DNA from 4 places in the Rhizobium sp. K33 genome. Region 1 is predicted to be linked to each of the others. Evidence: riboswitches for the same ligand, from Rfam matches in the RefSeq annotation. Region 1 holds a riboswitch; each other region holds the start of a gene.

What was found. A riboswitch is a leader RNA that binds a small molecule or an ion and turns the genes downstream of it on or off. The one in region 1 is predicted to bind cobalamin.
Region 2: another riboswitch for cobalamin. It lies ahead of bluB (5,6-dimethylbenzimidazole synthase); the one in region 1 lies ahead of M1E12_RS19675 (ABC transporter ATP-binding protein).
Region 3: another riboswitch for cobalamin. It lies ahead of cobU (bifunctional adenosylcobinamide kinase/adenosylcobinamide-phosphate guanylyltransferase); the one in region 1 lies ahead of M1E12_RS19675 (ABC transporter ATP-binding protein).
Region 4: another riboswitch for cobalamin. It lies ahead of M1E12_RS02350 (aromatic ring-hydroxylating oxygenase subunit alpha); the one in region 1 lies ahead of M1E12_RS19675 (ABC transporter ATP-binding protein).

The regions. Positions count from the first base shown of each region.
Region 1 covers NZ_CP096478.1:4,089,180-4,096,402, reverse strand. The annotation lists gene glpD (glycerol-3-phosphate dehydrogenase) at 1-1,218, opposite strand, end outside; gene M1E12_RS19690 (DeoR/GlpR family DNA-binding transcription regulator) at 1,310-2,098, opposite strand; gene M1E12_RS19685 (FecCD family ABC transporter permease) at 2,170-3,180, opposite strand; gene M1E12_RS19680 (ABC transporter substrate-binding protein) at 3,238-4,194, opposite strand; gene M1E12_RS19675 (ABC transporter ATP-binding protein) at 4,215-5,009, opposite strand; cobalamin riboswitch at 5,212-5,444, opposite strand; gene M1E12_RS19670 (NAD(P)/FAD-dependent oxidoreductase) at 5,546-6,859, opposite strand; gene M1E12_RS19665 (hypothetical protein) at 6,974-7,177, shown strand.
Region 2 covers NZ_CP096478.1:1,830,709-1,837,931, forward strand. The annotation lists gene M1E12_RS09105 (acyl-homoserine-lactone synthase) at 1-637, shown strand, start outside; gene M1E12_RS09110 (DUF2865 domain-containing protein) at 824-1,825, shown strand; gene bluB (5,6-dimethylbenzimidazole synthase) at 1,782-2,519, opposite strand; cobalamin riboswitch at 2,561-2,749, opposite strand; gene M1E12_RS09120 (TolB family protein) at 2,788-3,624, opposite strand; gene M1E12_RS09125 (hypothetical protein) at 3,648-3,977, opposite strand; gene M1E12_RS09130 (NAD+ synthase) at 3,980-5,659, opposite strand; gene M1E12_RS09135 (LTA synthase family protein) at 5,860-7,223, shown strand, end outside.
Region 3 covers NZ_CP096478.1:1,394,349-1,401,571, reverse strand. The annotation lists gene M1E12_RS06990 (GFA family protein) at 1-16, opposite strand, end outside; gene cobN (cobaltochelatase subunit CobN) at 9-3,983, opposite strand; gene cobW (cobalamin biosynthesis protein CobW) at 3,987-5,063, opposite strand; gene cobU (bifunctional adenosylcobinamide kinase/adenosylcobinamide-phosphate guanylyltransferase) at 5,067-5,597, opposite strand; cobalamin riboswitch at 5,783-6,155, opposite strand; gene M1E12_RS06970 (hypothetical protein) at 6,222-7,022, opposite strand; gene M1E12_RS06965 (ATP12 family chaperone protein) at 7,086-7,223, opposite strand, start outside.
Region 4 covers NZ_CP096478.1:501,171-508,393, reverse strand. The annotation lists gene minD (septum site-determining protein MinD) at 1-472, opposite strand, end outside; gene minC (septum site-determining protein MinC) at 502-1,272, opposite strand; gene M1E12_RS02365 (BA14K family protein) at 1,461-1,949, opposite strand; gene M1E12_RS02360 (BA14K family protein) at 2,155-2,574, opposite strand; gene M1E12_RS02355 (FAD-binding oxidoreductase) at 2,798-3,883, opposite strand; gene M1E12_RS02350 (aromatic ring-hydroxylating oxygenase subunit alpha) at 3,886-5,130, opposite strand; cobalamin riboswitch at 5,235-5,438, opposite strand; gene M1E12_RS02345 (DUF6656 family protein) at 5,743-6,348, shown strand; gene M1E12_RS02340 (GGDEF domain-containing protein) at 6,365-7,223, opposite strand, start outside.

The DNA.
Region 1 (7,223 bases):
CGTCGGCTCGAATGCGGTCGCGGCAAAATTGCCGCCGGGCAGGTGGCTGCCGGCCGTCCAGGGCGTGCCTTTTTCGCCGATCGCCTCGCCGATCTTCTCGAGAGCATGTTCGGCCAGTCGTCTGTAGGTCGTCAGCTTGCCGCCGAAGACGTTGAGCAACGGGGCATCGCCACTGTTGCCCTCGATCTTCAGCACGTAGTCGCGTGTGGCTTCCTGCGCCTTGGAGGCGCCGTCATCGAAGAGCGGTCGGACGGCGGAATAGCTCCAGACGATATCGTCGGGGCGGATCGGCTCCTGGAAGTATTCGCTCGCGGCATCGCAGAGGTAATTCACCTCTTCGGGGCTGATGCGAACATCCTTCGGGTCTTCGGTGAAATCCCGATCCGTCGTGCCGATCAGCGTGAACTCGCCTTCATAGGGAATGGCGAAGATGATGCGGTTATCGGGGTTCTGGAAGAAATAGGCGCGGGGGTCGGTGAACTTCTTGCGCACGACGATGTGGCTGCCCTGGACGAGGCGAACATTGTGCACGTTATTCCGGCCGAAGGCACCTGCCAGAACCTGGTCGACCCAGGGGCCAGCGGCATTGACGAGCATGCGGGCCTTGTGGGTGGTCACCGAGCCATCGCGCTGCGATTTGGTGGTGACGACCCAATGCCCTTCTTCGCGGTGGGCCGAGATGACGCGCGCGCGGCTCAGGATGGTGGCGCCCCGGATCTGGGCATCCCGGGCATTCAAAACAACCATGCGGGCATCGTCGACCCAGCCGTCGGAGTATTCGAAGGCTTTCGAGAAGACGGGCTTCAGGGGCTTGCCGGCCGGATCGCGACGCAGGTCGAGCGTCTTCGTCGGCGGCAACAGCTTGCGGCCACCCAGATTGTCGTAGAGGAAAAGACCAAGGCGGATCAGCCAGGCCGGACGGATGCCGCCCTTCTGGAAGGGCAGGACGAAACGCAGCGGCCAGATGACATGGGGCGCCATGGCCCATAGCACTTCGCGCTCCATCAGCGCCTCGCGCACAAGACGAAACTCGTAATGCTCGAGATAACGCAGACCGCCATGGATGAGTTTGGTGGCACCGGACGAGGTGCCCGAGGCGAAGTCGTTCATTTCAGCCAAGGCGACCGAATAACCACGGCCGGCCGCGTCACGCGCGATCCCACATCCGTTGATCCCGCCGCCGATCACAAAGAGATCGTAGATTGGCTGCCCTGACATTGTTCCTCCGCATGTTCGCACTTGCAGCATTTGCTGCTATTGCGAAAGTTTGGATATATTTTTCGAAATTTAAACGAATGTCAAACGAAAGTTATTCTGCGGCTGCATCCGAGGCTTCGGGTGCCGTCTCGATGATGCGCACGTCCTGTTCCGCGCAAATGTCCCTGATGCTGCTAGAGGGACAATGGTCGGTGATAAAGGTCTGAACCTGCGAGATATGTCCGATGCGAACCGGGGCGGTGCGCTCGAATTTCGATGCGTCCGAGACGAGGATGACGTGACGGGCATTGGCGATGATGGCCTGAGCGACTTTCACTTCGCGAAAATCGAAATCGAGCAGCGCACCATCTTCGTCGATGGCGGAAACGCCGATGACGGCAAAATCGACCTTGAACTGGCGAATGAAGTCGACCGCCGCCTCGCCCACAATACCACCATCCGAGCCGCGGACGACACCGCCGGCAATCACCACCTCGATTGAGGGATAGACCCGCAAGCGATTGGCAACATTGATGTTGTTGGTGATGACCATCAATTCCCGGTGGTCGATCAGCGCCTCGCCCACGGCTTCGGTCGTCGTGCCGATATTGATGAAGAGAGAGGAATTGTCCGGGATCAGGTTTGCGGCCGCGCGGCCGATCGCCTGTTTCTCCGCGGCGGCCATCGAACGGCGCGCTTCGTATTTGACGTTTTCGTTTCCGCTCGGATAAACGGCGCCGCCATGAATTCGGTTGAGGGCGCGGGCATCACAGAGGTCGTTGAGATCCTTGCGGATTGTCTGTGGGGTCACGGCGAAACGTGCCGCGAGTTCGTCCACCAGAACCCGCCCCTGCTCCTTGGCAAGAGCCATGATCTCCGCCTGTCTCGCCGAAAACATCATGTAGGCCCCTCCCCTTTTCGTTTTTCTTCAGTCTAGGCAAAAACGAAACAGGAGCAATACCCCCTGACGTACTAGCGCCGGCGCAGGAGGAAAATGAAGGCGAGGCCACCGGCCAGGCCGGTGATGACGCCGATCGGCATGTCCTCGGGCGCCATGATGGTGCGCGAGACAATGTCGGCGAGGATGAGGATCACCGCCCCTGTCAGCGCAGACAAAGGGATAACACGGATGTTGTCGCTGCCCGCCGTCAGACGAACGAAATGGGGGACGAGCAGTCCGACAAAGCCGATGGCACCGGAGAAGGCGACCATGACGCCCGTCAGGAGGGCGGTGACCACGAAAAGCTCGGCGCGGAAGCGGCCCACGGGAACGCCGAGCGTCGCCGCCGTTTCGTCACCCATTGCCATGGCGTTGATCTCGCGCGCCCGGATGGTGAGGAAGGTCAGGCAGCCGAACAGGACGATCGCCGGATAGAGAAGGTGTGACCATTGGGCGAGGCCAAGGCCGCCGAGCATCCAGAAGACAACCGTATGGGCTGCGCGCGGATCGCCGAGGAAGATCGCGAGATTGCCAAGCGAAGTGGCGACAAAGGCGATCGCGACGCCTGACAGCACGAGACGATCAGCACCGGCGCCCGTGAAGCGGGTCACGGCGACCACCGCAAGCGTTGCCAGAAGCGAGCCGGCGAAGGCAAAGAGCGGCACGGTGACGAGACCAAAGATCAGCCCGGTGTGGAGCAGCGCGATGATCGCGCCCAAGGCACCGCCCGAGGAGACGCCGAGGAGGTGCGGATCGGCCAGCGGATTGCGGGTGACCGACTGGAGGACCGCACCGACGGTGGCGAGGCCGGCACCGACGAGGCCGGCAAGGATGACACGAGGAAATCGCACATCCCAGACGATGCTCTCCCGTCCCGGAGACCAGGTCGGCTCGAAGGTGCCCGGCGCCAGCTTGTTGACGAGGATCGACCAGACGGTCTCCGCGGGAATGGCGGCCGAGCCCAGGGACACGCCAGCCGTCAGACACAGGGCAAGCAGCAGGAGCGCCAGACCCACCCAGATAAACAATCGACCCTGCATCATGCTGCCTTGCGTATTCCTGTCGGGCGGGACCGGTATGCGGCCCCGCCTTCAGACCTTTTACATGTTGCGGGGGTGGAAGGCCTTGGCCAGACGATCGATCGCCTGGACATTGCGTGGGCCCGGCGTGGCCTCCACATATTCCAGCACGACGAAGCGGTCCTGCTTCACGGCATCGAGGTTCTTGAAGGCCGGGTTCTCCTTCATGAAGGCGATCTTCTGGTCGGCGGTGACGTCACCGTAGTTGACGATCACGACGACTTCCGGGTTGCGCTCGATGACAGGCTCCCAGGAAACCTCCGTCCAGCTCTTCTCGACATCGTCCATGATGTTGATGCCACCGGCGGCTTCGATCATCGCGGTCGGGATGCCGAAACGGCCCGAGGTGAAGGGCTTTTCGGTGCCCGAATCGTAGACGAAGACGCGAACGGGCTTCTCGATTGCGCCGATGCGCTTGGTGATTTCGTCGAGGTGCTTGCGGTAGCCGGCGACCAGGGTCTCGGCGCGATCCTCGACACCGAAGATCTTGCCGAGGTTCAGGAGGTCGACGAACATGTCGTCCATCGTCGGCTTGTTCTTCGCCATGATGTGGATGCAGGATTCGGTGAGTTCGTAGACCTTAATCTTGAAGGGCTCGAGCGTTTCCGGGGTCACCTCGCCGCCGACCTTCATGCCGTAGTTCCAGCCGGCGAAGTAGAAGTCGGTATCCGCGTTCAGCAGCACTTCCTTGGTCGGATATTTCGGCGAAAGCTCCGGCAGCTCCTGAACGCCTTCGCGCAGGCTTTCATCCAGCGTCTTCCAGCCGGAGATGCCGGTGTAGCCCACCATGTGATCCTGAAGCTTCAGAGCCAGCATCATTTCGGTCAGGTTCACGTCGTTGGAAATGGCGCGGGCGGGCGCTTGCTCGAAGGTGACCTCGCGATCGCAGCTCTTGACGGTGACCGGATAGGCAAACGCCGAGGAGGCTGCGAAAACCGAAGCAAACAGCGCGGCGGACAAAAGAAGGCGGGCGGCCATCGTGGCGGGTCCTTTCAATATCAATTGAGAGCGAGGGAAAAGGAAAAGCGGTGCGCGCGACGGTCGTCGGCCTGCTGGCGGGCGGCGAGAACGCCAAAGGTCCCTGACAGGGCCTGCTCCGTCAGGACATCGTCCGGCGTGCCGAAAGCACGCATCCGGCCGCCCTGCATCAAGGCGACATGACTTGCGAATTCGGCCGCGAGATTGATGTCGTGCAGCGTCGTGATGATCGTCAGGTTCAACCCGCCGAGCAGATCGAGAATTTCCAGCTGGTGGCGGATGTCGAGATGGTTCGTCGGCTCGTCGAGGATCAGGATCTCAGGCTTCTGGGCGAGCGCGCGGGCCACCAGCACACGCTGCTTCTCGCCACCGGAGAGGGTCGAGAACTGCCTGTTGGCCAGCCGCAGGAGATCGAGATGATCTAGCGCATGCTCGGCTTCGGCACGGTCCTGATCGCTCCAGCCGGACAGGCCTTCGCGCCAGGGTACCCGGCCCATCATGACGACGTCCCGCACGGTGAAGGGAAAGTCTCCCGGCATTTCCTGGAGCACGACGGCGATCCGCCTGGCAACCTGGCGGGCGCTCATCTGCCAGATGTCCTGGCCGTCGATTTCAACCCGGCCGTCCAGCGGCGAGACACCGCGATAAAGGCAGCGCAGCAGCGTGGTCTTGCCAGCGCCATTCGGACCGACAATTGCCAGACGATCGCCCGAGGCCAGCGAAAAGGAGACGTCGCGAACCAGATATTGAGATGGTTTCGGCCCCCAGCCGACGTCGGTGACGCGGATCGGGCAGCCCTTGCTGCTGCAGCTCATTGCCGTGCCTCCGCGCGGGAGGACAGGGTGGCGCCAGCGCTCAGGCCGGGACCAGACGGCCGTTTCGACGGCTCACCGGTATTCAGTAGATGCATGCCCGTCCTCCGCAGGATTTCTCCGGAGGCAAAATGGCATGTGATCAGCGCGCCTGACGGCGCAGCGCAAAAGCCAGTTCGTATCCATCGGAACACCCCGTCCGCTTCGGTTTCAACTCTTGACGGCAGGTCTCCTGGCTCGCGGATATGCGCCGTTCCATTTGCCTTCCCACAGTCTCCCGCAGTGGCCCGGCGCTTGTTGCGCCGCGAGAATGGACAGCAATCCGCTTACAGTTGCGGGGGCAGCCACGGTATTGGTCCCTATTGGGTCGTCCTCACCGTGTTCCCTATTAATCCCCTCGGAGTCATCCGGCGGGGAACCGTCATCTGTTTGCATAGGGCCTACGGGCCCCGGCGGTCAAGCCTTGATCTCTTCCGTAATGTAATACCATTACGCCTATAGCTTGCGCACGGGCTTGTCCAGCGCCTAGCGTCGGAAAATCAGTTCGACATCTTTCCGTCAGCCGCCGGACGATCCACCGCAACGGCATTCTCATCGATGATCCGAGCACCCCGTTGGCGGGTGGCGTATCGCCAGATCCATTGAATGCTGACCAGCAGGCGCTTTTCGAAGTTGACGAGCAGGTAGACGTGCACGATCGCCCAGAGCAGCCATGCCAGGCGCCCCTTCAGCTGCCAGGAGCCGAAATCGAAAACCGCAGCATTCCTGCCGATGACGGCCGTATTGCCGCGGTTGTGAAAGCGGAAGGTCGGCACGGGTTCGCCCTGCAGAAGATTTGCCTTCAGCGCCTTGCCGAGGAAGGTGCCCTGCTGCTTGGCCACCTGCGCGAGCGCCGGCAACGGCTTGCCATCCTCCCCGGTCGACAGAGCGGTGTCCCCCAGAGCATAGATCTCCGATTTTCCTTCGACAGACAGATCCGAGGCGACCTGTAGACGGCCTCCGGGGCCTGGCGGAACGCCGAGCCAGGCGGCCGCGGGAGAGGCTTTAACGCCGGCACCCCAGACCATGCAGCTTGCCGGGATCAGCGCCCCGCCGACCGTCACGCCGTCGGGAGTCACGTCTTCCACCGGCGTATTCAAGCGGATGTCCACGCCGATCCGCGTCAGGTAATCGACGGCATATTGCGACAGGGATTCCGGAAAACTGGCAAGGATCCGCGGACCGGCCTCGATCAACAGCACCTGCAGCTGATCCGGCCTCAGACTGCGAAAATCGCGGGCGATCATGAAACGGCCAAGCTCGGAAATGGCGCCTGCCATTTCCACGCCGGTCGGCCCGCCTCCGATGATGACACTGGTCAGAAGCCGTCGCTTCTCCGCCTCATCCTCACTGCGCTCGGCCTTCTCGAAGGCGAGCAGAAGGCTGTGTCGAATCTGGCGCGCCTCGTGGATGGATTTCAGGCCCGGCGCGTGTTTCTGCCAGTCCTGATGGCCGAAATAGTTGTAGTCGGACCCCGTCGCCAGGACGAGCCGGTCGTAGGGAATGCTGACGCCACCCTTCAACCCGACTGTCCGACGGGACTGATCGACAGTGGTGACCTCACCCAGCACCACCTTGATGTTGGGATATCGGCCGAGGGTCCGGCGGATCGGTTCGGAGATATCCGCCGGCGAAAGGGCGGCTGTCGCGACCTGATAGAGCAGAGGCTGGAAGAGGTTGTGGTTGCGCCGATCGATGACCGTCACGTCGATCTCGGACTTGCCCAGCGCCTGGGCACAAGCAAGCCCTCCAAAGCCGGCACCGACGATGACCACGTGCGGCCTCTTCGTCTGCTTCTCTACACTTTCCATCATGACCTCGCTGTTCTGATGCAAGGACAAACAGGGGTTATTTGCAAATGTTCCTGCGGAACGGTTCGGCAGACCGGCAGTTGGTCAGGCAAGAACAGCCAGACAGGAGATCGCATCATGGGCATGAATTCCCCGAAAACCGGCAAGCCGGGCACCACCGATCAGTCCCCGCGTTGGGAGGGGCCACAGGAAAACCGACCGAGCGGCTATCTGCCTGCCAAGGACGATCCGGATGTCGACCGGGATGCCGTGGGTGAAAACCTGCAGGACCCGGAGAAGCGCAACCTCGGTGACTCGCTTAAAACCCGGGACGAAAAATAACTCTACCAAGGATGGCAGTAATTTCCGGAACAAGCCGGGAGAGTTG
Region 2 (7,223 bases), 2.3 Mb from region 1:
CAGGATCATCAACGGCGCGCGTCGAAACCAGTTTCCCTCCGACATCGACGCCATGCACAGGCTGCGCAAGCGGGTCTTCCATGACCTCCTCGGCTGGGAGGTTCAGGTCCAGGAAGCCTGGGAAATCGACGACTACGACCGCGCCAACCCGCTCTATGTCCTCTCCTATGACGAGGAGGGAAAACTTCGCGGCTCGCTGCGCCTTCTTCCGACGCTCGGCCCGAACATGCTTGACGACACCTTCCCGATCCTGCTCGGGGATGGCCCGGAGATCCGCAGCGCAGCAGTCTGGGAATCAAGCCGCTTCTGCATCGATCCGGAGATTTCCCAGGACCGTGCGAGCAATCAGGTGACGATCGCTGCGGCCGAACTGATGTGCGGGGTCGGCGAACTCGGCCTCGCTTCCGGCCTCAGCCATATCGTGACCGTGACCGATGTCTTTCTGGAGCGGATGTTCAAGCGCATGGGCTGCCCGGGCAACCGCATCGGCGAGCCGAAACGCATCGGCGTCGTCCAGGCGGTCGCCGTTTCCTGGGAGGTCTCCCATGAGCTTCTGGATCGCATGAAGGCCGTGGCCGCGATTGACGGCAGCGTGCTGGAAGAAGAGATGACGCTCGCCACCGCCCGCGCAGCGTGACGGCATCTCGGGCGGATGCGGCCCATGCCGCATCCGCCACGTCATCCGTCATTTCGTTTTGATCTACATTCGGATATCCTGCGATACGTCAGGGCGTTGATCTGCCCTGCAAATGCCAACTGGGATCCGGATGTGCCGAGCAGGATAGTCAGTTCCATTGCCATGATCCTCCTCATGGGCGGGGCCATGCCAACCGCGGCTGAGGCCTCAGCGCTCTGCGAGCGACTGCGCGATCGGCTGGTTCTGGTGGAGCAAGGCGGGCCTTCGCCCGAGATCAACAGTTATGCCAGCGCGATCGCCCAGCAGAACCTGGAGCTGCGCAAGGCTCGCCAGGACCAGCGCCGGCTTCGCTGCCTTACCTCCTCCATCGTCCAGATCCGCCCCGACGGCGGCAATGACTGCGGGGATCTCGCCACCGCGATTTCACGCATGGAGGCAAACCGCGATATTCTGGCTGCACGCCTTGCCGATCTCCGCGAAAGCCGCGCCGCCGATGCCAGGGCCGCACTGGTAACGGCCCTTGAAGCCAATGGCTGCGGGCCCGATCAGGCGCCGCTGCCGGAGGAAGCGCAGCGCATCCCGTACCTCGACACCCTGGCGGAACCCTACAGGCCCGACCGCGCCGCCGAGGCTGCCTATTCCGATCCGCGCCCATCCTTCGGCATCCTGCCAAGCGGCAATGTCCGCACGCTGTGTGTCCGCACCTGCGACGGTGGCTTCTTCCCGATCTCGTCCCAGACCTCGGCCATGAATTTCGCCCGCGACGCCGCCCAGTGCGAGCAGATGTGCCCCGGCACCCAGACCGAGCTCTTCTTCCACGCGCCCGAGCGCAGCGAGACGGTGGACATGATTTCGGCCGTCACCGGCCAACCCTATCGCGACATGCCGAACGCTTTCCTCTACCGCAATCGTCGGACCGATGCGGATCCCGCCTGCAGCTGTAACCTGCAGCAGTATTATCAGCGCATGACACCCAGACCGGCTGTCCCGGATTATCAGTCCTCGGTGCTCGATATGGCGCCGAAGTCGAAGCCAGTTCCAGCAGCACCTCCTGCGGCGACCGAGCGCCCCCTGGACGAAGCAAGCCTCAATGTCCGGCGCGTTGGCCCCGCCTTCCTGCCGTCCGACAAGGGCACGATCGACCTCAGGAACCCCGCGGCGCCTGGCCCCCAGCCGCTCCAGGAGTAACGGCGACCTCAGGCGTCTCGCCCCAGCGGTCCTCGAAGATCAGGTCGTCGAGTGAAAGCCGCTTCCGCCAACCCTTCACCTCGAGCTCGGGCTTTGAATAGAGCGCGTAGACATAGCCGATGCAGAGATAGCCGATGATCTGCACCCGCGGCGGAATGCCGAGGATGTCCTTCACTTCGTTCTCGTGGAAAATGCTGACCCAGCCGAGGCCCACGCCTTCGGCGCGAGCGGCAAGCCAGAGGTTCTGGATTGCACAGACGGTCGAGAACGCATCCATTCGCGCGTCATGCGTTCGCCCGAGCACGACGGGACCGGCTCGGTCGGTGTCGCAGGTGATGCAGATATTGAGCGGCGCCTTGCGGATACCCTCAAGTTTGAGGGATCGGTAAGCGCTGCGACGCTCCGGCGGAAACATCGCCTCAGCTTCCTCGTTGGCGCGGACGAAGGCTTCCCAAACCGCCTGCCGTTTCGCTTGGCAGCGGATCAGCAGGAAATTCCAAGGTTGCATGAAACCGACCGAGGGCGCCGCATGGGCTGCTTCGAGCAATCGCCTGACGAGGTCATCGGGCAGAGGGTCGGACAGGAACTGGTCGCGCACATCGCGCCGCGTATGGATCGCCTTGTAGACCGCGTCCCGCTCATGCTCGGCAAAAGGCGCAGCCCCGACGAGAAACTCGTTCGGTTCGTCGTGCATCGTAATCCCCACAATGCGCAACCACCCGCCGTCCGCGCGGGCTCGGTCTATCTCGCCAGGCCGGTCTTCTGACTGGGCTTCACCTGTAACGCGCGCCTTCCCGGATTACTCCAGTGGCTGGGTTTCCCCGGCGCATGACATCCGCCTCACAGTGTTGGGCACGTGCCGGAATCTCACCGGCTTCCCGATTCTCCCGCCTTTCGGCAGGCACCTGGCGTGGTTGTTTTACGTCAGACAGCGCACGAGCGACAGATCAAAAACGACAACCTCAATCGGTCACGGCGAAATAGCGGACGAAGGCGAAGGCCGATCCGTCCGGCGACCAGTTCGGCACGTTTATGCTGCCCTGCCCGCCGAAGAATTCGAACAGGGTCTCGATATTGCCGCCATCGGCATCCATCAGCCGCAGCCTGACCTGCTTGTCACGCGGATGTCCGGAGACATCTTCGTCATAGGAGAGAAAGAGAACCTTGCTTCCATCCGGCGAGGGATGGGGGAACCAGTCGCCATAGCCGTCCGCGGTTAGACGCTCAAGATCACTGCCATCGGTCCGCATGCGCCAGATCTGCATCGTGCCGGTGCGGCTGGAGTTGAAATAGATCCACTGACCATCGGGAGAGTAATCGGGACCGTCATTGTGGCCGTCCCCATGGGTCAACCGCTTCTCTGGCCCACCCTTGGTCGAGATCGTGTAGATGTCGAATACGCCGCCGCGATCACCGCAATAGGCAAGTTGCTTTCCATCCGGCGACCAGCCGTGCCAGTAGGAGGGCATCTTCTCGGTCACCTGGCGCGGCTCCTCATCGCCATCCCCGAGCAGGTAGATGCAGGACTTGCCGAAGAGCGTATGGTCGGAAAAGGCAATCGAGGCGCCGTCGGGCGAAATGCCGTGATCATTGTTGAGACGGACGGCAAAACCGGTATCGATCAGTTCCGGCTCCGGATCGTCGTCATCCAACGACAGGGCGTAGAGAAGGCCGTCGCCATTGATCACCAGGAACTCGCCGTCCCGCGACCAGTTGGGCGCCTCGACGAGGTCCTCCGTCTGCCAGACCACCTCAGCTTCACGGGTCGCCATGTCGTAGATCTCGACCGAACTGCGCATCATCATCTCCTTGGAATAATCAGTCAGCGACCGAGCGACTTTCGATCGCCTGGCAGTTTGGCGAAGACCGTCCGGCCGGTCCGCTCGATATGGGCATTGCGCCATTCGGTATAGAAACCCCAGCACAAGCTGACGATCAGGGTGACGAACCCGATGCCGAGCATCTTGAAGCTTTCCTCCCACAGGCCGTAGCAGCCGATTGCCATGGAGGGCAGAAAGTATGCAGCACCGGACAGCACCCGGTAGAGCCCACTATCCTGATTGTCATGGGCTCCGACAGCAAAGATATAGCTGCGCTCCTCCGCCGTGAAATCCGGCAGCTCAGCCCGCGCGAAGCGATCCTCTGTCGACACCTTCAGCGATCCCGGAACCGGTTCGTGATCGGATAGCGACGATCGCGCCCGAAGTTCTTCTTGGTGATCTTCACGCCGGGCGCCGACTGGCGGCGCTTGTATTCGGCGAGATAAAGCAGGTGCTCGACCCGGTGGACGGTCGCGATGTCATGGCCACGCGCCACGATCTCGTCGACACCCATTTCCTTCTCCACGAGGCATTCGAGGATGTCGTCGAGCACGGGATAAGGCGGCAGCGAATCCTGGTCGGTCTGGTTGGGACGAAGCTCCGCGGAGGGCGCCTTCGAGAGGATATTCGCCGGGATCACTTCGCCCGAGGGGCCGAGCGCACCTGGTGGAACGTTTTCGTTGCGCCAGGCCGACAGCGCATAGACCTGCATCTTGTAGAGGTCCTTGATCGGATTGAAGCCACCGTTCATGTCGCCGTAAAGCGTCGCGTAACCGACCGACATTTCCGACTTGTTGCCGGTCGTCACGACCATGGAGCCGAACTTGTTGGAGATGGCCATGAGAATGGTGCCGCGTGTGCGGCTCTGCAGGTTCTCTTCGGTGATGCCGCTCTCCGTGCCCTCGAACATTTCCGAAAGCGATGAGAGGAAGCCTTCGACCGGCTCCTGGATCGGCACGATGTCGTAATGGCAGCCGAGCGCCTTGGCACAGGCCTCTGCGTCCGCGAAGCTCTCCTGTGAGGTGTAGCGGTAGGGCAGCATGATCGTGCGCACCCGCTCTTCGCCCAGCGCATCGACGGCGATTGCCGCGCATATCGCTGAGTCGATACCGCCGGAGAGCCCGAGCACCACGCTCTTGAAGCCGTTCTTGTTGACGTAATCGCGGAAGCCCAGGACGCAGGCGCGGTAATCGGCCTCTTCCTTCTCAGGGATCCGCGACATCGGCCCGTGCTCGCAGCGCCATCCATCCGGCGTGCGCTTCCAGGTCGTGACAGAAAGCGTTTCCTCGAACTGGCTCATCTGGAAGGCAAGCGACTTGTCGCCGTTGAAGGCGAAGCTTGCGCCGTCGAAAACGAGTTCGTCCTGGCCCCCGAGCTGGTTCGCGAAGATGAGGGGCAGCCCCGTCTCGATCACCTGACGCAATGCCACTTGATGGCGCACATCGACCTTGCCGCGATAATAGGGCGAGCCGTTCGGCACGAGCAGGATCTCGGCCCCGGTCTCGGCCAGCGTCTCGCAGACGCCGAGATCGTTCCAGATCTCCTCGCAGATCGGCACGCCGATCCGCACGCCGCGGAAGTTCACGGGACCGGGCATCTCACCTTCGACGAAGACACGCTTCTCGTCGAACTCGCCATAGTTCGGCAGATCAATCTTGTCGCGGAAGGCGAGGATCTTGCCGCCATCGAGGATAGCGACCGAGTTGTGCCGCCCTTTCTCTCCCTGGCGCGGAAAGCCGACGATCACGCCCGGGCCGTTGTCGGACGTATCGGCGGCAAGCGCCTCGACAGCGTCCAGGCAAGCCTTCAGGAAGGCCGGTTTCAAGACGAGATCCTCCGGCGGATAGCCGGAAATGAAGAGTTCCGTCAGGAGCAGAAGGTCCGCCCCCTGTCCGGCGGCTTCAGCCCGCGCAGCACGTGCCTTGGCCAGATTGCCGGCGACATCGCCGACAATGGGATTGAACTGTGCCACCGCAATACGCAGGACGTCGGAGATCTTCTTTGCTTCGCTCATGACACCGATTTAGCCGCTCACCCGTTCGACCGCAACGATGCATGTCGAGCAAGTGTTCCGCAACCTCCTGAGCCGCTAACCAAGCCCCTCGAAATTCAGGGAACAAACCCTAGAACGCCGCGGTTCATGTAGCATTCATGACACTTATGTGACATCTGTGCGAAACTTTCACGACACTTGCTCATGACCTGGAGTACGACGTGGCCCAGCCCACCCCGAAATCGCTTGTCGCGACATTCTTCAATTCCTTCGGCGCGACCCGCGAACGGGACTTAGGAAACTCCTTTGCACTCCAGCTGGCGGTTCAATGCGTCAACACCGCACTGATCGCTGTCGCCATTGTCATGCTGAGCGAAGTGCTGGCGCGCGGCACCATGGTCGATGTGGTGGAATATCTGACGTCGTCGAGCCGTCCTGGGCTCGTGGCCGTGGGTATCGTCTTTCTGGCCCTCTGCTTCGCCGACGCAATCATCGGCAAGGCCTACCAGTCCACACTCCTCATCGCGCCCCTGGCGCTGTTGCCCGCCTTCTTCTCCGGGCAGAAGCAGCTCTTCCTGTCTGACCCGCTTTTCCCGAGCGACCTGCTCTTCGGCCGCCAGATCCTGCAGCTCATGCCGGCCATGGTTGCCGCTGAACCCCTGAAGGCCATCGCACTCGGCATTGGAAGCGTGGTTTTGATCGCAGCTTTCGGCGCCTTGATCTGGAAGAGCCGCAAGGTGTTTCCGCGGCTGAACCTGACGGGCCGCGGCCTGCGCCTCGCCCTCGCCTTCCCGCTGCTTGCCGGCTTTGCCACGCTGATGGACCCGATGGCCTTCTCGGCCGTCCGCGATCGCCTGAACATCGTTCCGATGATGTGGGACCAGAAGGAAAACTACCGGCACAATGGCTTTCTGCTCGCCTTTGCCTTCAACGTGCCGATGGCCTCCGTCAGCGCGCCCGCGGGTTATAGCAATGTCGCGATCTCCGACATGCAGACCGACCTTCTGCCGGCATCCTTCTTTTCAGGACGTCAGGCCGACGTGATCATGGTGATGAGCGAGTCGCTCTGGGATCCGACGAAGATGAGCGCGGTCCGCTATTCGACAGACCCCATGCCCGTGATCCGCGCGGCGCAGTCGGGCGCAGTTTTCTCCCCGGAATTCGGCGGCATGACCGCAAATGTCGAGTTTGAGGCGCTCACCGGCTTCTCCAATGCCTTCCTGCCCTATGGCAGCATCCCCTATCAGCAGTATATCCGCCGCCCCGTTCCCTCGCTCGCGACCTTCTTCGAGTCCAAGGGCTATGTGACCAAGGCCTTCCACCCGTTCGAAGGCTGGTTCTGGAATCGCACCAACGTCTATCAGTCGCTCGGCTTTCAGGAATTCCATTCCGAGGAAAACATGCCGGCGATGAACAAGCGCGGCATCTTTGCCTCGGACGAGGACCTGACGCGCTACATCATCAAGGAAGCGGACAACACCGACGAGCCCTTCTTCTTCTTCGCCGTGACGCTTCAGGGACACGGACCTTACGAAGCCAATCGTTATGCCAAGAACACGATCGAGGTTGACGCACCGACGCTCTC
Region 3 (7,223 bases), 1.9 Mb from region 1:
CCGCAACCTCAGACATGCTCTCCTCCCTCTGCCATCTCGGCAAGGGTGAACTTGGCCGAATTGCTCTTCGGCGTCCACAAGCCCCGGTCAATGGCCTCGATCAGGCGCTCGGCGAGTTCCTTTTGCGCCGGGGCATTCTTCTCGGCCATGAAGTCGCGCACGCGTTCGTCGAGGATGAAGGCCTGGTAGACCGCTTCAAAATGGTGGTCACGCACGGCGCCCGTCGTTGCGGCGAAGGCGAACATGTAGTCGACAGTCGCGGTGATCTCGAAGGCGCCCTTGTAGCCGTGGCGCATCACGCCTTCGATCCATTTCGGGTTGACCACGCGGGCACGCACGACACGGCCGATCTCTTCCTCGAGGCTGCGGATCACAGGCTTTTCCGGTCGCGAATGGTCGTTGTGATAGACCTTGGGCCTGACACCCGCGACATGCTCGATCGCCGCCGTCATTCCGCCCTCGAACTGGTAATAGTCGTCGCTGTCGAGCAGGTCGTGTTCGCGATTGTCCTGGTTCTGAACCACGGCCTGAACCGAGCGCAGGCGCTCCTCGAAAAGACCGCGCTCCGCCTTGCCCTCCTCTCCCGCGCCATAGGCATAACCGCCCCAGACGAGATAGCTCTCGGCGAGATCGGCGCGGTCGCTCCAACCCTTTTCGTCGATCAGCGCCTGGAGGCCAGCACCATAGGCCCCAGGCTTGGAGCCGAAGACCCGATACCCGGCACGGCGGGCGGCCTGTTTCTCGTCCAGTCCCTCACCTTTCAGCTTCTCGGTTTCGGTCCGCACGCGGGCCGCAATCGGATTGTCGCCTTCGTCTTCGTCGAGTGCTGCCACAGCCCGCACCGCCTTGTCGAAGAGCGCGATCTGTTCGGGAAAAGCATCGCGGAAGAATCCAGAGATGCGCAGCGTCACGTCAACGCGCGGGCGGTCGAGGATCACCATCGGGATCACCTCGAAGCCGGTGACGCGGCGCGAGGCCATGTCCCAGAGCGGCTTGACGCCGATGAGGGCCAAGGCCTGCGCGATATCATCGCCGCCGGTGCGCATGTTCGACGTGCCCCAGGCGGTGATGCCGAAGGAAACAGGCCATTCGCCATGGTCCTGGACGTAGCGCTGGATGAGCAGCTCGGCCGATTTCTTGCCGAGTTCGTAGGCCGCCGGTGTTGGAACCGCGCGGCTATCGACGGAGTAGAAGTTTCGTCCCGTCGGCAGCACGTCCGGCCGTCCGCGCGTCGGCGCACCCGAGGGGCCGGGGGGCACGAACTGGCCGGCAAGCCCTTTGAGAAGGCCGTCGATTTCGGCAGCACCGGATTTGACCACGGCAGGTTTCAGGCGGGTTTCGATTTCAGCGAGGACGGCTCGGGTACGAGGCCAATCCTCCGGGCATTGGACCTCCCCAGAGATGAACTTGGCGGCAAGCAGTTCGATGCGCTCAACTGTGTCGCCGGCTGTACGCCAGGGGGCGTCGCTGAGATCGGCGAGGATCGCGGGTTTTGCCCCGGTCCAGGAGGCGGACATGATGCAGTCGAGGGGATCGAAGGGGAGCCCCTCATCCGCCCTTCGGGCACCTTCTCCTTGGCCGCGGGGAGAAGGGGGCACGCCGTCGGCCACGATTCCGCTCTCCCCCCTTGTGGGGGAGATGGCCGGCAGGCCAGAGGGGGGTAAATTAAACCTCTGCGCCTGGAGAATACCCCCCTCTGTCGGCTTCGCCGACATCTCCCCCACACGGGGGGAGAGCAGATGGAGATCCCCCGCGATCGCCCGCTGCAAACTCGCATCTCCACCTTCTCCCTGGCCGCGCGGCACACGCGCCAGCGCGACGACAAGATCCGTCAGCAACCGACCTTCCGGCGCCTTCCCGAAGATGTGCAGGCCATCACGGATCTGCATTTCCTTGAGATCGCAGAGATAGGCGTCGAGCTTTTCCAGCGCCTGATCTTCCGCCTCGCCCTTGACGATGCCGGCGTCCTGATCGAGGCCGATGTCTTCGATTAGCTCCAATATCTGCTTCTTCAAGAAAACGAGCCGGCGCGGATCGCCGCCCGAAGCCTCGTAGTATTCATCGACCAGCGCCTCCAGGTCCTTCAGCGGCCCGTAGCTTTCCGCCCGGGTCAAAGGTGGCGTCAGGTGGTCGATGATGACGGCGGAGCTGCGGCGCTTGGCCTGCGTGCCCTCGCCAGGGTCGTTGACGATGAAGGGATAGAGATGCGGCAGCGGGCCAAAGACGGCCTCTGGGAAACAGGCCTCCGACAGTGCCAGCGCCTTGCCGGGCAGCCATTCGAGATTGCCGTGCTTGCCCATGTGGATCACCGCCTGCGCCCCGAATTCTCGCCTCAGGAAGGCGTAGAAGGCGAGATAGCCATGCGGCGGCACGAGATCGGGCGAGTGATAGGTTTCCTTCGGATCGATGTTGTAGCCACGGGCCGGCTGGATGCCGATCATGAGCTTGCCGAAGCGCATCAGCGGCAGCGCGAAGGCGCCGTCGAGATGGGAGGGATCGGCCTCCGGAGCGCCCCAGCGCGCGGTGACGCGCTCCTGAACCTCTTTGGGAAGATCAGCAAAGAACGATCTGTAATCGCTGACGGAAAACCGCTCGCGAATGATCCGACCATCATGCGCCGCATTGGTCGGGCCGGCCATCAGCGCCTGCATCAATGCGTCGCCATCGGCCGGCAGGTCAACGAGGTCGTAACTGGCGTCGCGCATGGCGCGCATGACCTCGACCGTGCCGGCCGGCGTGTCCAGTCCGACGCCGTTGCCGAGGCGTCCGTCCCGGTTCGGGTAGTTGGCCATGACAAGCGCCACACGGCGTTCGGCGGGTTCGGTCGCGCGTAGCTTCGCCCAGTTGGCGGCGAGTTCGGCGACGAAGTTCATGCGGCCGGCATCCGGCTCGTGGCTCACAAGATTGGCTTCGACCCGCTCGTCAAAGCGCGCCTTCGACTTGAAGGAGACGGCGCGGGTGAGTACCCGGCCATCGACTTCCGGCAGGGCGACGCCCATCGCGAGATCGCGGGCACTCAAGCCCTGACCAGAGGTCTCCCAAGTGGCGCGCGGCGAGGACGAGAAGATTGCCTGCAGGACCACGGCGCCGGTCTCGTCGAGCACGGTCGACGGCGCTTCCGCTCCCGGCGTCGAGACGGCGAAACCGGTCGTGTTGATGACCACCGCGGGCGGGAATCGCGTGAAGATGGCGCGGAGCGTATCGACCGAAACCTGATCCTTGAGGCTCGACACGAAGACCGGCAGGGGGATGAGACCCTTGGCCTGCAAGGCTTCGACCATGGCTTCGACGGGTGCCGTTTCGCCGCTCTGGACGAGGGCGCGGTAGAAGCAGAGAGGGGTGATGGCTTGAAGCCCCTCCCCCTTGTGAGGAGGGGTTGGAGAGGGGGGTGCCGGGAGCGCTCGACTCTCCCACTCATCGACCCCGATCACGCCCCTGCCCGGCCACCAGATGCCGGCCTTCAGCAATGGACGCGCCGGGTCCGGACGTTCGTCCCCGCGCAGCATCGCCTCGGCATAGGCGACGAAGGCCTCGGCATTTCCGGCCCCGCCTTCGGTGAGGTAGGTCCAGAGCGCCTGGCGGTCGTTATCCGCACAGGCCTGGAAAGGCGAAAGCCCCTCATCCGGCTTGTCGTCGCCGGGTAGCACGACGATGGCAGCACCGCTGCGGCGCGCAGTAGCGTGCAACGCCTCCATCGCATAGTGAAAGTAGCTCGCCCCGCCCAGCGCCCTGATCACGATCAGCCGCGCATGGCGCGCCGTGCGCTCGATATAGGTATCGACCGACATCGGGTGCTTCAGCGTCATCAGGCTGGCCAGCCGCCAGCGCAGCGCTTGCTTGCCCCTCGCCTCAACGGCTGCGGCGATTGCCGCAAGCTCCGTGTCCGCCGCCGAGAGAAACAGCACGTCCCCCGGCGTCTGGCCAAGATCGATCGCTTCGTCGCCGTCGCTGATCGATCCCTTCTGGGCGAGGAGCAGATGCATGGATCAGCCAGCCGCCGCCTGGACGTCCTCGATCACGGTGCCGAAATCCCATTCATGCAGGCCGATCACCACAAGCCGCGTTTCGCGCTTCTCGCCCGATGTCCAGGGACGGTCGAAATAGGTGTCGATGCGGGTGCCGACGGCCTGGATGACAAGGCGCATCGGCTTGCCCGGCACGTCGATGAAACCCTTCAGGCGAAGGATGTCGTGCTTTTCGATGACCGGCTTCAGGCGGTCGATGAAGTCCGCGGGATCCTTGATCGCGCCGAGCTTCAAAACGAAGCTTTCGAACTCGTCGTGATCGTGATGGTGGTCGTGATCCTCGCCCGAGGCATGCAGCGCTTCGTGCTCCAGCTCGTGATGCGACTTGCGGTTTTCGATGTCGTCTTCGGTGCTGGCGCCGATGCCGAGCAGCACGAGCGAGGGCACTTCGCCGTTCTTCGCCTCGATCATCGAGGGCTTACGGCTGGTGCGGCCGGTGACTTCGGCGCGCACCGCGGCGATGCCAGCAGCGTCAAGCAGGTCGGTCTTGTTCAAGACGATGAGGTCGGCGCAGGTCAGCTGATCCTCGAACAGTTCTTCGATCGGGCTTTCGTGGTCGAGATTGTCGTCTTCGGCGCGCTGGGCGGCGACCGCGTCGTGGTCGTCGGCGAAGCGACCGGCAGCGACGGCCGCGCTATCGACGACGGTGACGACGCCATCGACCGTCACGCGGGTGCGGATATCAGGCCAGTTGAAGGCGGCGACCAGCGGCTGCGGCAAGGCGAGACCCGAGGTTTCGATGACGATGTGATCAGGCTTCACGTCGCGGTCGAGCAGCTTCTGCATCGTCGGCACAAAGTCGTCGGCCACCGTGCAGCAGATGCAGCCATTGGTGAGTTCGATGATGTCGTCCTCGGTGCAGTTCTCTGCGCCGCAGCCCTTCAGCACGTCGCCATCGACGCCGAGATCGCCGAATTCGTTGATGATCAGCGCGATCTTCTTGCCGCCGGCATTGGTCAGCATGTTGCGGATGATGGTGGTCTTGCCGGCACCGAGGAAGCCGGTGATGACGGTGGCAGGGATCTTTTGCTGCAACATGGTTCAACCCTTCATTTTCAGCGGCAATCCGGCCGCAACGAAATAGACGACTGCCGCTTCGGCGGCGATGGCTTGGTGGAGACGGCCGGCATGGTCGCGGAAGGCGCGGGCCATCTTGTTCTCGGGCACGATGCCGAGGCCGACCTCATTGGAAACGAAGATGACGGTGGCCTGGAGTTCCCCCAGACTAGCGGCGAGTGCGGCGCCGTCGGCGTCGACGGCACGGCCCTCTTCCATCATCAGATTGGTGACCCAAAGCGTCAGGCAGTCGACGAGGATGACGCGGCCGGGCTGGTCCAGCGCCTTCAGCGCGCCGGCGAGATCGAGCGGCTCCTCATGGGTCGTCCAGCCGTCATTGGCTCGGTCGGCCTTGTGGGTTTCGATGCGGACCCGCATCTCGTCGTCCCAAGCGCGGCCCGTCGCCAGGTAAAACCTGTCGAGGCCAGTGTCGCGCGCCAATCCCTCGGCAAAGCGCGACTTGCCCGAGCGAGCACCACCGAGAACCAGGATGGATCGGGAATGGGAAGCGGTCATGGCGCGCCATAACCCCAGACCGCACGCAGGTGACCTGCAGCGCCTGTTTCAAACACGCGCGAACAACATTTGGATGCACGATCCGCGAAGACGGATCGGCACCGTCGGGTCGACAAGGACCCGCGGATGCAAGACGTCGCCACGACAACCTCCGTGCTGGCAACGGGGAAACCTCCCCAGTGTGGGCACCATGCCCGTGGATGGCAGGTCTCCTGGCTCGCAGGTCGTGATCCTTGAAAGGACCGTCGGGTTCTCCTCGCCTTCCCAGAGTTGACGGCAACACGAAAGAGCGGACGATTCGTAGAGAAAGAGGCGTCCAGCCCCGGCTGATCGTGTTGCCACCCCAGTGGCTTTTCCGTCCTGACGTTTTCGGAAGCCGATCACACCACGCGATCTGTCACCACTAGTAACGGCAGAGCGGATGGAGAACCCTCGCTGCAATACAGTCGCGGGGTCGGCTGCGTTCCGCGTGCCCGGTTGGGGTCCACGCCTTCGCATTCCCTTTTGCTCTCCGCACAACATCTCTGCCGTCCGGAAACCATCCACGATGAGGATTAGGCCGAGGTCAGGCCCAAGTCAATCACGGCTGCGGCGCGCGGATGCGTCATTGCGCCCGGACCCTGGTCAGGGTGCTGCCGCGCAGTTTGCGGTGACGGCCGGATCGCAGTCCGGTCGCAGGCGGATCTTGCCGACGGCGCCTTGCTCGACGGGCGTGCCTTTTGCAATATCGGCCGCGCGGCGCGCGGGTTGGGCAGGAGCAGCCGCGCGTACCGGAGGGGCCGCCATCTCCGCCGGCTCTGGCGGTGCAGGATTGGCTGGCGTCGTGACCACAACCGGCGGCGGCGCAACGACGGTCGGCTCCACGACCGTCGCCTGAGGACTCACGGGCGTCGCGGACGGCGCGATCACCGGTGCCGGATCGGTCTTCAGCCGGGTTGAGATTGTGCGAGGCGCAACGACCTTCCTGATCCGGGGCGTGGTCAGCGAGAAGGCAAAACGGATACGGGCGGCGATTTCTTCAGCAAGAGCTTGACGGGCCCAGCGCGGATCATTGGTCGGGCTGTTGACGGTGAAGACACCCTGCGCCACCGGCTCGCCGGTCTCGACGGAGGTCGCGGTGACGGTGAACCTCGCCTGGGCGAGACTGCGCCGCGCGCCCTCGCCGTAGCCCAACCGATCGATCTTCACCAGCAGGACCACGCGTTCGGCCCCTTGCGGCGCGCGTGTCGCGGCGATTGCCGCCGAGACCCGTCGGTCGACGCTTTCGATGAGGTCGAGCGGTACCTTCAGGTCGGCCATCACCGTGACGTTGCGGACGTAGTAGACCAGGGGCCGATCGATGCTGCGCCCATAGATGAGCGAGCAGGATGCCAGCAGCAGGACAAGGCCGATGGCGGCGGCAATGCGGAAACTGCGAGCTGACATGGCGACCCCGGGCTGATGATTCTGGACCAGCCTGAGAATTCGCCATTTATGGTTAGTGGAGGGTTAATCCGCGCTCTGGAGCGCGGAGAAGAGTGACGCCGCAGAGGCGAATTCGCCGTAGCGCGCCTCACGACGCGCCTCTGCCTCGGCATCGGAGCCCCAGTGCTCGATCGTCCAGTCCTCATCGAGATGCGCCAGCGA
Region 4 (7,223 bases), 1.0 Mb from region 1:
GGCCGATGATGCGATCCGAATCACGCACCGAAGAGACTTCCGGATTGGTGACGACGACGGCCATGTCGGCATGGCGCATGGCTAGCGTTGCACCACGTTCGATGCCGGCCGGGCTGTCGCAGATGATCCAGTCGAAATACTTCTTCAGCTCGTTGATGACCTGTTCGACGCCTTCGGCGGTCAGGTTGTCCTTGTCGCGGGTCTGCGAGGCGGGCAGCAGGAAGAGCGTTTCCAGCCGCTTGTCGCGGATGAGCGCCTGCGGCAGCTTGGCGTCACCCTGGATCACGTTGACCAGATCGTAGACAACGCGGCGCTCGGCACCCATCACCAGATCGAGATTGCGAAGGCCCACGTCGAAATCGACGACGACGACCTTTTCGTTGCGCTGTGCCAGCGCTGCACCGAGAGCGGCCGTCGAGGTGGTCTTGCCGACCCCGCCCTTGCCGGATGTCACGACTATCACCTTGCCCATGTGGTTCTCCTGTCTATCCCCGCTCAAGTTCACGTCATTCTTTCTGTCATGATTGCATCCCCCTCCAGCCAAAGCTGAACTGGATGCCCTTTCAATTCTGGATCCATGTCGTCGGTCATCGCGTAGACGCCGTCGATTGCAACCAGCTCGGATTCGAACTTACGACAGAAGATCCTTGCGTCGGCATTGCCAACGCATCCGGCGAGCGCTCTGCCGCGCAGCGCGCCGTAGATATGGACGGATCCGCCGGCGATGACTTCGGCACCGGATTGTACCGAGCCGATGACCGTGACGTCGCCCTGGGTGTAGATGACCGACTGGCCGGAGCGGATGGTCTCACGCACGATCAGCGATGGCGCCGAGACGGGGCTCTGCTGCACCGTGACCTGGGGTGCCGCCTGTTCGGCGGGCTTCTTCTCCGCCTTGCCCTTGGGCTTTGCATCGGAAGGTTCGGCCGCCTCTTCGCGCGGCACCTCGTAGTCGGCCGCGGGTTTTCCGCCCTTCAGCTGCGGCGGCATGCCCGGTTCTACGAGAGAGGGGCGCCCGCCTTCGATGCCCATGATCGAAACATTGCGCGCCGCGAGCTCGGCGATCAGGGCCTTCAGCTGGGGCTTGTCGATTTCGATGTCGGAAACGTCGAGTACCACGGGGCGACCGAGGAAGAAGCCAGCCGAACGGGCTGCGAGGTCATCGAGCCGGACAAGCCAGTCGTCGAACGGCGGATCCGGCGTCAGGACGACGGCCAGGAAGGATCTTCCCTTGATGCGGATGGAGCGTGGTTCGGTTAGCACTTTGGTCATCTACGTAAACAAATCGTTGATGAAAGGAGTAGTGCTGATTTGGTTAACAAATGGTTAACGCGGGGATTTTGCCGTTAGGAAACAGGCGGATCGTGCTCACGAAAAAACCGCCCGCGGCTAGCACCGGGGCGGCTTGATGTTAACCCTTTCCGGCTTCTCGAGGAAGCCGGATCAGCGGGAGCTATCGATCAATAGTAGGGCGACAGGCACTGCTGGCGGGGGCCGTTATACGGCTGGAACGTGTTGGAGCGCACGTCATAAGACCGGTAGCGCGCCTCGCACCACTGGTAGTGCCGCGGGTTCACGTTGCCCACCGGTGCTGCAGCGCGCGGCGGGTTGGCGATTGCGCCGCCGATGATCGCACCGGCTGCAAAGGCTGCCAACGGGTACCAGTAGCCATTGTGGTAACGATAGCCTGCACGGCGCTCACGGTAACCGCGGTGACCGCGCCAGTAGTGCGCGCGCTCGTAGCGGTCGATGCGGCGATCAATACGACGGTCGATGCGGCGGTCGATACGACGCTCATAGCGGTCACGATACTGTACCGCGGTGGCATCGGTGGTGGCGGCAATGGGGGCCGCGGGACGGATGACCTGCGCCTGGGCGGGGATCATGCCGGTAAAGGCCATGATCGAGGCGAGCGCGGCGACGGCGGTCGTCTTGAATGCAGTCTTCATGATGTTTCTCCCTGCATGTTTCCCGGTCGTCGGAACCGGATGAACATCCGGGCCTCGACCTTGAAACGAACGTTAACGGGGCCAGCCTGAACTCAGAATTAACATGCCGTTCATGGCTCGCGCTCCGCGCGTGGCGGTTCCACGACCGCTCCGGCGCGCAAGTGCCCGTCAACGGGGGAGCTCAGCTTTTGTTCCGGAAACGCCCTCAGGAATAGGGCGACACGCAGGTTCGACGCGGCCCGTGATACGGCTGGAAGGTGTTGCTGCGCCAATGATAGGAGCGGTAGCGATCCGCGCACCAGCTGTAGTGTTGCTGGGCGAGAGCACCACCATAATGCACCACATGGCGGCGCGGGATCGGCCGGTCGACGATCACACCCGCTCGCATCGAGCGCGGCGAGAACCACAGGCCTCTGTGATAGACATAGCCCGGGCGATGCAGCCGATAGCCATAGGCGCGATAGCCGTGATGGCGCGAGAACACCGTGACCCGCTGGTAATGCCGATAGCTCGTGTGGCGTTCGTAGATACGGACTTCAAGGCCGCCGGCATTGGCAGCGGTGCCGGCCATCATGAAGCCGGCGACGGCGAGACAGGCGGCGGCGAGAGCAGAAACAAGCTTCATGCGTGATCCCCCTTTTTGTGCGGAGCTGCCTTCCTCTGCGCCCGCCATCATGGCCGACACTTGGCCGCTTCTGGCGGCCGGAGGCTCCATCAGAGAATGCTAATCCGGCCTGAGCCGGGCGGCAAGGGCACGTGTCTCCTGGGCGCTCTCCAGGACAAGAGAAAGGGCGTTTCCTATCCGGAACCGCCCTCTCTTCACATACAGTTGATTGACCAGCGTCCGCTCAAGCCTCGATCTCGATATCGCCCTTCGGCCTCGAACAGCAGGCGAGGATATAGCCTTCCTCGATCTCGTCATCGAGGATGCCGCCATTGTGGTCCATCTCGACTTCGCCCGAGAGCTTCATGACCTTGCAGGTGCCGCAGAGGCCGGATTCGCAGGCCGCACCGATCCGGACACCGGCCGCACGGGCTGCCTGAAGGACCGTATGCCCAGGGGCGCAGAGGCCGTCCTTGCCCGACATGGCGAAGGTGACCTTGGTTGCCTGCTCGCCATCGCCATGGTCGGCAACAACCACCATCGGCTCCGGCTTGACCGGCTGGAAGGCTTCCTCGTGATACTGCTTCATGTCGAAGCCGGCACCTTCGAGCGCTTCGCGCACGGTTGCCATGAAGGGCGCCGGGCCGCAGCAGAAGACGGTGCGCTCGAGGAAGTCGGGGGCGAGAAGCGCGATCTTTGCCTTGTCGATGCGGCCCTTCAGGCCCGACCAGAGCTGACCGCGGCCCAGTTGCTCAATGATGAAGCCGAGCTGGAAGTTCGGCATGTCACGCGCCTTCGCCTCCAGCTCCCACCGGAAGATGATGTCGTCGGGCGAGCGCGCGCAGTTCAGAAAGGTGATGTCGCTATCGGGTGCACGGTCACTCAGGTCACGGGTCATGGACATCATCGGCGTGATGCCGGAGCCGGCCGAGATGAAGAGGTACTTCTTGCCCGGATACTTGGCATAGGAGAAGTCGCCGAGCGGGCCGAAAGCCTTCAGCGCCATGCCGGGCTTCAGATTGTCGAACATCCAGCGGGTGCCGATACTGTCCTTCTGCGCCTTGACCGTCACGGCGATCGTGTAGGGCCGCGAGGGACTGGAGGAGAGCGTGTAGGTGCGCATCACCGGCTCGGGCCCGACGGGGATCTCGAGGGTCACGAACTGGCCCGGCATGTAGCGGAACCAGAGGCCCGGCTTGTTCGGCTTGAAGGTGAAGGTCATCACGTCGGCGGCTTCCGGCGTGACGGCGACACACTCCAGGAGATGCTCCCGGTCGGACCAGGGGCGCATCTCGTCGACATGGCGATACTGGGTGACGGCAATGTTCATGATCAGGCCACCACGGAGAGGCGAGCCTTGTCGCCCTGAAGGCGGCTCACCATGAAGTTGGAATACCATTCAACGAACTGCATGACGCCGCCTTCGTGATCGACGGAATAGGGACCGGGTTCATAGGCCGGCGAGCGGATGCCGAAGGCGTTTTCCTCGACGATCGAGCGATCCTGGTCATTGGTCATGTTCCAGACATGGGTCAGCTCTTCGAGGTCGTAATCGACGCCTTCGACCGCATCCTTGTTCACCAGCCAGGTGGTGGTGACGGCCGTCTCTTCGGCCGACAGCGGCAGGACGCGGAAGGAAATCGCGTGGTCGCCGAGGATGTGGTTCCAGGTCGTCGGATAGTGGAAGAGCAGCATGGTGCCGATATGGCTGATCGGCACGTCGGCGGAGAGCGGCTTCTTCACGGCGCGCTTGCCCGACATGGTGTAGCTCTCGGCATCCTGTATCAGCGGCATGCGGGCGGTGCGGAACTGGCCGGACGGGTCCATCTTGAAGGTGGACGGAAGACCGGCCGCCTCACAGCGTGCCCAATGTTCGGAAATGAACGGGTCGTCGCCGGCCCCCTGCACACCGGTTGCGGTCGGCGCTTCCGGATAGGTGCGGCAGAGCTCCGGATGGTTGCCGGCGCAGTGGTAGCATTCGCGGTTGTTTTCCCAGACGAGCTTCCAGTTTCCCTTCTCGATGATCGTGTTCTTGTGCGCGACCTTGGCTTCCCAGAGCCGGTGCGGCGCCATGTAAGGTTCGATCGAGGCCCGCACAGGGGCAAAATCGGGGGCTTCGTTGGCGAGGCAGACGAAGATGTAGCCCGCGACGCTTTCGCAATGCACGGTCTTCAGGCCGAACTCGGCCTTGTCGAAATTCTCGCCCATCTGGCGGGCGAAGACGAGCGAGCCGTCAAGGTCGTAGGTCCACTGGTGGTAGGGGCAGACGAGCTTGGCGGAGGCGCCCTTGTCCTGGGTGCAGACGCGGTGGCCGCGATGGCGACAGGTGTTGTGGAAGGCGCGGATCACCTGATCCTTGCCGCGCACGATGACGACCGGATAGTCGCCGATCTGGGCGGTGAAATAGTTGCCGGCACGCGGTATCTCGCAGTCATGGCCGATGAACAGCCAGTCGCGATACCAGATCATCTCCATGTCGAGCTTGAAGTAATCCTGGTCGATATAGAAGGGCTGTTCGAGGGAGAAACCCTCGCGGCGGTTCTTCAACTGACGCAGCACATTGGCCTGCAGGTCCATGTCGTCCTCGTGTTTTCAAAAACTCGGGGGAGAAGAGGGCGCAGCCCGTCACCGCCTTGAACAGGCGCTGCGCATGGCTATCTCCGGTCGCCCTCCGCAACCTCAAATGTCCGTCTGCCAAGGCTGGTTTCCGGGCTCAGGAGTGGTCCATTTGCGGACCGCGTCGGCGCCTTCCCAGGATTTCTCCCAGTGGCCTTTTGCCAAAACGCATTCTCCACCACCGTTGCGGGGGCAGCGCCGGATTTTGACCGGCTTCCCGATTTCCCGCCCTTCCCTACCAGGGCGGCACCTCGAGCTTGCCAGCATCTAATCACAGGGCCGGGTCATGCGCTGCACTGCGAAACGACACGGCTGAAATTGTTTGCGACATGGCCACAGCCCCGTGAAATAGAGGGGAGAGAGCAAAATCTCCTTTAATTTCCGAATACTGCAGTATTCGACAAGAAACCTCCCGAAACAGCGTGACGCAAACGGGCGATTGCAGAGCAGATTGCAAGATTTGCGCTGCGGCAAGCCTCAGGAAACCTCCGAGGCGCAAAGTACCATCAAATCATGATTAACCATGCTGCGCTAAGCTCCAGCAGTCAGTCCGGGTACCGTCAGAGCGTCAAGATGCAGAAACTGAGATACTACGCGGCTCCCAAAGCGGAAACGAAGGCGCCGCCGCCCGCCAAGGCCGTCCATTCCGAGTTCCTCAGGACCGGACGGATTTCGCGCAGCCGTGAAGACTGGCTGCCGGATGAACGGCGCTACCTGACCTATGAGGAAGTCGCGGCGCGGACGGGACGCCGGCTGGAACGGGCTGCGGAAACCACGCACGACCGGATCAACAGCTTTCACCGTTCGATCAAGTTCCCCAAGATCATCTTTCACCGCACGCTGAACAACAGCCCGCATCTCGGTTACTGTCACGTGACCGCGGCGCGCACGAACTTCGCGCAATATGCCGATGTGAAATGGGCCTTCTACATCGCCAACTTTCTGGCGGATATCGGCGGTGAGGAAGTTTTCTTCGAGCAGATCAAGCAGAATTACGGGCGGATGTATTTTGCCGTGGCGATCAAGCCGGAGGCAGAAACCAAGGCGATGACGATCGATCGTTCCTTCCGCGACAACGGGCTCCTGTTCCAGACGGTCGACCCGAAAGAGGCGCTCAGAAACGTGCTGATGCTCGGCGCGCGAGACGCCGAGCTCAGGAAGATCATCGCAAAGCTTTAAAGGCTGGCGTCCCCGATCAGGCGCCGAAACCGCCGACGGGCTTCTTCTTGTAGATCAGCCAATCCTTCGAGACATAGTCGTTCGCACCATAGACCGTGACGGTATCACCGCCGGCCGACTTGGAGGTGGCGAGCGCCTTTTCCGCGAAGTTGGTGAAGTCGAAGGCATTCGGGGCCTGCTCGGAGAAGCAAATGCCGAAGGACATGGTGAGCTGGCCGACGCGGGCACCGCTCGACGAGCCGACGAAATTGGTGGCCTTCAGCTTGGCGCGGACGAGATCGACCACGCGGCTGATTTCCTCCTGATCGGAGGTGTAAAGCAGCAGACCGAAGCGGCCGGCATCGAAGCGGCAGGCAAGGTCGCCACCGCCGGAGACGGCTTCGAGAACCTTGGCGACCTGCATCAGGAAGCGTTCGGCCACGGCCGGGCCCATCTGCTCCTGTATGCGGGCATAATCATCGATCTCGCCGATGGCGACACCGCAGAGGACGGGCATTTCCGGGTTTGCATAAATCTTGGCGACGGCCTTGTTGAAGGCGCGGCGCGAGGCAAGGCGGGTGACCGGATCGACAAACTTGGCGGCTTCGGCCTCTTCGGCCTCGCGCTGCAGATCGGCGAGCGCTGCCGTCTTGTCGACCACGGCGCGCACGACATTGCTGTTCTGATGCGCACGCTTCTCGGTCGCGGCCTTCAGCATCTTGATCGACTGGCCGAGCGGCGTGCCTTCGAGGTCGGCTTCGGTCAGGATGGTCTTCGAGGCATGACCGATGACGCGGCCGTAATCGGTGAGCGAGATCTTTTCCTCGTTGAGGAGCGAAATGAAGTTGCTCATCTCTGCGCGAACCTGGCCGTTCTGGCGGCTCAGCAGACCGTCT